One region of the Bradyrhizobium sp. CCBAU 21365 genome, then DNA from elsewhere that is predicted to be linked to it. Evidence: predicted binding sites of a transcription regulator. Region 1 holds the regulator's gene; the other holds the start of a gene.
The links. The regulator PhoB, encoded in region 1, activates phosphate uptake and scavenging genes when phosphate is short. The targets are predictions, from matches to a motif close to TGTCATNNANCTGTCAT.
Positions count from the first base shown of each region.

Region 1 (4,209 bases):
CACGACTGCCGCGGGCCACGTTCCCCAGGTTCCGCTGCCGGAAGCGCCGCCGAAAGTCACGGTGCGCAACCTCAACTTCTATTACGGCGAGCACCACGCGCTGAAGAACATCAACCTGACGCTCGGCACCAACCGCGTCACGGCGTTCATCGGCCCGTCCGGCTGCGGCAAGTCGACCCTGCTGCGCATCTTCAACCGGATGTACGACCTCTATCCGGGCCAGCGCGCGGTCGGCCAGCTGATGCTGGACCAGACCAACATTCTCGACCCCAAGCTCGACCTCAACTTGCTGCGCGCGCGGGTCGGTATGGTGTTCCAGAAGCCGACGCCGTTCCCGATGACGATCTACGAGAACATCGCCTTCGGCATCCGCCTCTACGAGAAGATCTCGAAGTCCGAGATGGACGACCGGGTCGAGAAGGCGCTGCGCGGCGGCGCGCTGTGGAACGAGGTCAAGGACAAGCTGAACGCCTCCGGCCTGTCGCTCTCCGGCGGCCAGCAGCAGCGCCTGTGCATCGCGCGCACCGTGGCGGTGCGCCCCGAGGTGATCCTGTTCGACGAGCCGTGCTCGGCGCTCGACCCGATCTCGACCGCCAAGGTCGAGGAGCTGATCCAGGAGCTCTCCGAGGACTACACGATCGCGATCGTCACCCACAACATGCAGCAGGCGGCGCGCGTCTCCGACAAGACCGCCTTCATGTATCTCGGTGAGCTGATCGAGTTCGACGACACCAACAAGATCTTCACCTCACCGAGCGATCGGCGCACCCAGGACTACATCACCGGCCGGTTCGGCTAGAGCATGATCCGGAAAAGTGGGAACCGGTTTTCCGATCGGATCATGCTAAAATTCAGGACACGAAACCATGATCCCCGGGATCATGGTTGAGGGAGACAAGCGATGGCTTCTGAACATACCGCCAAGGCATTCGACAGCGATCTGCAGGAGTTGACGCGCCTGGTCGCCGAGATGGGCGGCCTGGTCGAGCGGATGATTACCGAGTCGGTCGACGCACTGATCCGTCGCGACGTCGCGCTCGGCAAGCGCGTGGTCGCCGCCGACATCGAGATCGACAATCTGCAGCGCAACATCGAAGAGCGCGCGGTGCTGACGATCGCGCGCCGCCAGCCGATGGCGATCGACCTGCGCGAGATCGTCAGCGCGATGCGTGTCGCGACCGACCTCGAGCGGATCGGCGACCTCGCCAAGAACATGGGCAAGCGCGTCGCGGCGCTGGAGAGCGATTTCCAGCCGCTGAAGCTGATCCGCGGCCTCGAGCACATGACCGACCTCGTGCTGTCGCAGGTCAAGTCGGTGCTCGACGCCTACGCCGCGCACGACCTGCCGGCGGCGATGAACGTCTGGAAGGGCGACGAGGAGGTCGATGCGATCTGCACCTCGCTGTTCCGCGAACTGCTCACCTACATGATGGAAGATCCGCGCAACATCTCGTTCTGCATCCATCTGATGTTCTGCGCCAAGAACATCGAGCGGATCGGCGATCACGCCACCAATATCGCCGAGACCGTGTTCTACATGATCGAGGGCCAGCAGATCACCGACAAGCGCCCGAAGGGGGACATGACCACTTTTGCCACCACGGTGCCGGGCAACTGAGGCATGATCGGCAAGTGCGGGACCGGCAAGAGCGAAACTGGATGATCCTCGCGACAAATCGTTTCCGCGGGGACTATGCTCAAGGAAGTAAGCGTTTCGGTTTGCGTCTGGGCAACGGATCACCACAGAGAAAGAACTTAAACCGATGAGCGCACGCATTCTGGTAGTCGAAGACGAGGAAGCGCTGACGACGCTGTTGCGCTACAACCTCGATGCGGAAGGCTACGATGTCGAGACGGTGGGGCGCGGCGACGATGCCGACACGAGGCTGAAGGAGCGCGTTCCCGACCTCGTGGTCCTCGACTGGATGCTGCCGGGCCTGTCCGGCATCGAGCTGTGCCGTCGCCTGCGGGCGCGGCCCGAGACCAAGCAGCTTCCGATCATCATGCTGACCGCGCGCGGCGAAGAAAGCGAGCGCGTGCGCGGACTTGCCACCGGCGCCGACGATTACATCGTCAAGCCGTTCTCGGTGCCGGAACTGCTGGCGCGGGTGAAGGGCCTGTTGCGCCGCGCGAGCCCGGAGCGGCTTGCGACCGTGCTGACCTATGGCGACATCGAGCTCGACCGCGAGAAGCGCCGCGTGGCGCGCTCCGGCCGCCCGATCGATCTCGGGCCGACCGAGTATCGCCTGCTCGAATTCTTCCTCGAGCATCCCGGCCGCGTGTTCAGCCGCGAGCAGCTGCTCGACAGCGTCTGGGGCCGCGACATCTACATCGATGAGCGCACCGTCGACGTGCATATCGGCCGCCTGCGCAAGCTGCTCAATCCGGGCCGCGAGCAGGATCCGATCCGCACCGTGCGCGGCGCCGGCTACGCGCTCGACGACCGCTTTGCCAAGGCCGAGCCGCAGCCGTAACGGGCGCGTGGCCATCGCAAGCCGCATCACCGGCGTCGTCCCGGCGAAAGCCGGGACCCATACGCCGCGGCCGGCGTAATCGGCACGTGGCCAGACGGCTTTCTAACAACACGCATTAGTGGTTATGGGTCCCGGCTTTCGCCGGGACGACGCCGGTGATGTAATGGGCTACGGACAAAAAAAATCCCCGCTTTCGCGGGGATTTGTTTTTGAGTTCTTCCGTCTTTTCCCGAGTGCTCACTTGATCTGCGGTTTCGCCGACGGCCGGCGGCGATCGGCGGCGGGCTGGTAGGCGACGCGCGAGTGATGCGCGCAATAGGGCAGGCCGGCGAGCGCCTTGCCGCCGCAGAAGAAGAATTCCGGGCTCGAGGGATCGCCGACCGGCCAGTGACAGGTGGCCTCGTTGAGCTCGAGCAGCGACAGCCGCTGGCTCATCGGCACCACATTGTCGTAGGAGATCGGATCGGGCTCCATCTCGACCTCGAAGGCGTGCGCCAGCGCGGTGTTGCCGCGCGACACCGGCCGCGCTACCCGCATCATGTGCTGGGCGGGGCGGGCCTTGCGCTGCCGCGGCGCGGCCGTGGAGGGTGCCTTGGCGCGGCCGGAGAGGCCGAGCCGATGCACTTTGCCGATCACGGCGTTTCGCGTCACATTGCCAAGTTCCGCCGCGATCTGGCTGGCCGACAGGCCAGACTCCCAGAGCTTCTTCAGCTGCTCGACGCGATCGTCGGACCAGGTCAATACAGTCATCGCATTCTTCCCTTCGCGTAGCGCCGGCCAATCATTGGAGCGGCGCTGCGAGCCAATCTGGACAAATATCCCTGCGGCCAGAATCCCTTAGCCCTCGCCGGGCACGGTGTTGCGCCCGAACGTTTACGCGAGACACGAAGGCTACTTAGAGGGTCCAGTACCGCCGCACGAGATGTCGTACCCGACAGGCCAAACGCTACAATATGGCGTGACTCTGGCGCAAGAGTCCGCGGCCGTGCGTCCACATGTTCCCACACAGTTAAGCATCGCGATGAGGCTTTTCCACCGCACCGGAATGCTCCGGATTGCGCTCGTTTCGCATTGCAGGAAGGCCACTTCGTGGCGATTGACACTTACCGACCGCAGCATAGAATGCCCGCCACGTGCCGCCCGCAAAGGCGGCCGTTTTGTTTTCCGAAGCTGGCCGTTGCTGCGCTGGCGTCAAGGCGCGCGGCAATTGTCGGCTTAAAAACCGTCAGTGAACGCCATGACCAACGCTGCCACGTCGCATCTGCTCCCCGTCTTCGCCAGGGTCGATCTCGGCTTCGAGCGCGGTGAGGGCGCCTGGCTGATCGCAACCAACGGCGACCGTTATCTCGATTTCACCTCGGGCGTCGCGGTCAACGCGCTCGGGCACGCGCATCCGCATCTGGTCAAGGCGCTGCAGGAACAGGCGACCAAGCTCTGGCACATGTCGAACCTGTTCAAGAGCCCGGACGGCGAGGCGCTTGCCGCGCGGCTGTGCGAGCAGAGCTTTGCCGACTTCGTGTTCTTCTGCAATTCCGGCGCCGAAGCGATGGAGGGCGTGATCAAGCTGGTCCGCCACTATCACTTCTCCAAGGGCCATGGCGAGCGCTACCGCATCATCACCTTCGAGGGCGCCTTCCACGGCCGCACGCTGGGCACGCTGGCGGCGACCGGCTCGACGAAATATCTCGAAGGCTTCGGCCCGCCGATGGACGGCTTCGACCAGGTGCCGCATGGC
Region 1 covers NZ_CP030036.1:1,183,257-1,187,465, forward strand. The annotation lists gene pstB (phosphate ABC transporter ATP-binding protein PstB) at 1-799, shown strand, start outside; gene phoU (phosphate signaling complex protein PhoU) at 902-1,618, shown strand; gene phoB (phosphate regulon transcriptional regulator PhoB) at 1,764-2,474, shown strand; gene XI02_RS05515 (GcrA family cell cycle regulator) at 2,712-3,224, opposite strand; gene XI02_RS05520 (aspartate aminotransferase family protein) at 3,712-4,209, shown strand, end outside.

Region 2 (4,209 bases), 3.2 Mb from region 1:
GGCCATGTTGGAGCCGCGGCCGGAGATCAGGATGGCGACGCGGCGCTTCATCGCGAGAGATCGAGATGACCGTTATAGACCACGCGATGCTCGCCTTTGGCCTCGATCACCTCGCCGAGCAGCGTCACGGTCTCGCCGCCGGCGGTGAAGGCCTCGGTCACGGCGTCGACTGCATCAGCCCTGACGATCGCGATCATGCCGATGCCGCAGTTGAAGGTACGCAGCAGCTCGAGCTCGGCGATACCGCCCTGCTCGGCGAGCCATTTGAACACCGGCAGCACCGGCAGCCGCGCCAGATCGATGCCGACGCCGAGATGCTTCGGCAGCACGCGCGGAATGTTGTCGGTGAACCCGCCGCCGGTGATGTGGGCGAGGCCCTTCACGGCGCCGGTGTCGCGGATCGCGCGCAGGCAGGATTTCACATAGAGCCTGGTCGGCGTCAGCAGCGCCGCGCCGAGCGTCATGACCGGCGCGAACGGCGCCGGCGCGTCATAGGCAACGCCGGACTGCTCGACGATCTTGCGCACCAGCGAATAGCCGTTGGAGTGCACGCCGGAGGAAGCCAGCCCGATCACGGCATCGCCCGCCGCGATATCCGCGGTCGGCAGCAGCGTGCCGCGCTCGGCCGCGCCGACCGCAAAGCCGCCGAGGTCGTAGTCGCCATCCTTGTAGAGGCCGGGCATCTCCGCGGTTTCGCCGCCGATCAGGGCGCAGCCGGACTCGCGGCAACCTTCGGCGATGCCGGCAACGATCTGCGCGGTGGCCTCCGGGTGCAGCTTGCCGCAGGCGAAATAGTCGAGGAAGAACAGCGGTTCCGCGCCCTGCACGACGAGGTCGTTGACCGACATCGCGACCAGATCAATGCCGATGCCGCCGTGAATGCCGGTCTCGATCGCGATCTTCAGCTTGGTGCCGACGCCATCGGTCGCGGCCACCAGGACCGGATCCTTGAAGCCGGCGGCCTTGAGGTCGAACAGCCCGCCGAAACCGCCAATCTCGGCGTCCGCGCCAGGCCGCGCGGTGGCCCGCACCATCGGCTTGATCAGATCGACCAGTCGATTGCCGGCGTCGATATCGACACCCGAATCCGCGTAAGTGAGCCCGTTTTTGCGCTCGGTCATGCCCAATTCCAGATGATCAGGGGCTGGTTACGAGGAATTCCGCCCCCGCGCAATGGCTCGCGGCGCTGCCGCCGCGATACTATGTAGATAACACAAGGCGGCTGCGCAAAAGAGCCGGATATCGAGTAAAATCAGGCTTCTAGCCGGGAAGCGATTCAAGTTGAGCATTCCGAACATCATCACCCTCGGCCGCATCATCCTGGTGCCGGTGATCGTCTGGGCCATCGTGTCCAGCCAGATGGAGATTGCGTTCGCGATCTTCGTGATCGCCGGCGTCTCGGACGCGGTCGACGGTTTCCTCGCCAAGCGCTTCAACATGACGAGCGAGCTCGGCGCCCTGCTCGATCCGCTCGCCGACAAGGCGCTCCTGGTGTCGATCTATGTCGCGCTCGGAATCTGGGGCGCGGTGCCGCGCTGGATCGTGATTCTCGTGGTGTCGCGCGACATCATGATCGTCTCCGCCGTGATTGTGTCATGGTTGTTCGACAAGCCGGTCGAGATGAAGCCGCTGATGGTGTCGAAGCTGAACACGGTGGCGCAGGTCGCGTTTGCGGCGCTGGTGCTGGCCTCGCTCGGCTTCGGCTTCGAGCCGCATCCTTACGACTGGATCCTGATGGGCCTGGTCACGATCTTTACTTTGGGTTCGGTGTCCCTCTATCTCGTGGAATGGGTGCGGCACATGAGCACGATCGAAGCTCGGTAGGCGGGATCCGGAAAAGTCGAAGCCGGTTTTCCCGCGGCAAACGCGACGCGTTTGCGCAGAGCTAAAATAAAGCGGTTTGGAGACTTGTGTGGCCAGTAGCGTTCAACCTCGTCAATTGGCCTTGGCCCTGCCGCACGAGGAGAAGCTGACCCGCGACGATTTCCTCGAGGGCCCTGCCAATGAGGCCGCGCTGGCGCTGATCGACGGCTGGCCGGACTGGCCGAACCGAATCATGTTGCTGGTCGGGCCTGACGGCTCCGGCAAAAGCCACCTCGCCGCGATCTGGGCCGAGAGCGCCGGCGCGCGCTCGACCGCGGCGCATGCGCTGACCGCCGAGGCGGTGCCGACCGCGCTTGCGACCGGTGCGCTCGTCGTCGAAGACCTGAGGCCGGCGGATTTCGACGAGCGCGCGATGTTTCATCTGATGAATCTGGCGCGCCAGGACGATGCCTATGTGCTGATCACGGCGCGCGTTCCGCCCTCGGCGTTCGAGATCGAATTGCGCGACCTGCGGTCGCGGCTCCGCGCGGTGCCGACCGTGACGCTGCTGCCGCCGGACGACCAGCTGTTCCGCGGCCTGATCGTCAAGTTCTGCGCCGACCGCCAGATGAGCGTGGACGAACCGCTCGTCAGCTATCTGAGCAACCGGATCGAGCGTTCCTACGTTGCCGTCCGGCAGGCGGTCGAGCTGCTGGATACCGAGGCACTCCGGCTCGGCCGTCCCGTTACACGGGCGCTGGCGGCGGAGCTGTTGCGCGATGCCTGATCCATCCCCGCGGCTTGACGGCGCAGGCGAGCGGAACATCAATGTCATCGAAACGTCATCGCAATATCACATGGTTTCAGCGGCTCTCGGCTAGACCGCCCCGGCCCCTGCCCTGAATTGGACCAGCACTTGATGGACTCGGCACAAGCTACTGAAATCAAAGAAAAAGAGGCGGAATTTCCCGCCATTCCCGCAATCGCGACCAGCCCCGAGCGCTTCATCAACCGGGAGCTCTCCTGGCTGCATTTCAACCGGCGGGTGCTCGAGGAATCGGTCAATCTCGGCCATCCCGTGCTGGAGCGGGTCCGCTTCCTGTCGATTTCGGCGAATAACCTCGACGAGTTCTTCATGGTCCGTGTCGCCGGCATCAAGGCGCAGGTCCGCGAGGGCATTACCGAGCGCAGCCCGGACGGCCTGCTGCCGGCCGAGCAGCTCGTGATGATCAACAAGACCGTCTCGCAGCTCGCCTCCGACCAGCAGGCGATCTGGAGCGACCTGCGGGATATCCTGGCCAAGGTCGGCATCCAGCTGGTCGACGGCCGCGACGTCACCAGGTCCGAGCGGAGCTGGATCGAGGATCACTTCCTCCACAACATCTTCCCGCTGCTGACGCCGCTGGCGATCGACCCGGCGCATCCCTTCCCGTTCATCCCGAATCTCGGCTTCACGGTGGCGCTGCAATTGTCGCGGATCTCCGACGGCAAGGCGATGAACGCGCTGATCCGCATGCCCGGCAAGATCGACCGCTTCATCCGCATCCCCTCCACCAAGGAAGGCGCTCCGGCGCGGCTGATCACGCTGGAGCAGGCAACCGGTCTGTTCATCGGCCGCCTGTTCCCCGGCTACACCGTCAAGGGCCAGGGCGCATTCCGCATCATCAGGGACTCCGAACTCGAAATCGAGGAAGAGGCCGAAGACCTCGTTCGCCTGTTCGAGACCGCGCTCAAGCGCCGCCGCCGCGGGTCGGTGATCCGGCTCGAGATCGAGGCCACGATGCCCGAAGAGCTGCGCATCTTCGTGCAGCACGCCTTGTCGGCGGCCGACGACGAAGTGATCCTGGTCGACGGCGTGCTGGCGATGAACGAGCTGTCGCAGCTCACCCGCCTCAATCGCCCGGACCTCGAATTCCCGCCCTATGTGCCGCGTCATCCCGAGCGGGTGCGCGATCATGGCGGCGATATCTTCGCCGCCATCCGCCAGAAGGACCTCGTGGTCCATCACCCCTACGAATCCTTCGACGTCGTGGTGCAGTTCCTGCAACAAGCGGCACGCGATCCCGACGTGGTCGCGATCAAGCAGACGCTCTATCGCACCTCGAACAATTCGCCGATCGTGCGCGCGCTGGCGGAGGCCGCCGAAGCCGGCAAGTCGGTGACCGCGCTGATCGAGCTGAAGGCACGCTTCGACGAGGAAGCCAATATCCGCTGGGCCCGCGACCTCGAACGCGCCGGCGTACAGGTGGTCTACGGCTTCATCGAGTTGAAGACGCATGCCAAGCTGTCGATGGTGGTGCGCCGCGAGGGCGGCAATCTCACCACCTATGTGCACACCGGCACCGGCAACTACCATCCGGTCACCGCGCGCATCTACACCGACCTCTCCTACTTCACCTCGGATCC
Region 2 covers NZ_CP030036.1:4,430,091-4,434,299, reverse strand. The annotation lists gene purN (phosphoribosylglycinamide formyltransferase) at 1-51, opposite strand, end outside; gene purM (phosphoribosylformylglycinamidine cyclo-ligase) at 48-1,121, opposite strand; gene XI02_RS20185 (CDP-alcohol phosphatidyltransferase family protein) at 1,282-1,824, shown strand; gene XI02_RS20180 (DnaA ATPase domain-containing protein) at 1,913-2,590, shown strand; gene XI02_RS20175 (RNA degradosome polyphosphate kinase) at 2,723-4,209, shown strand, end outside.
Region 2: the regulator PhoB is predicted to act here: its motif matches at 2,633-2,649, upstream of XI02_RS20175 (RNA degradosome polyphosphate kinase).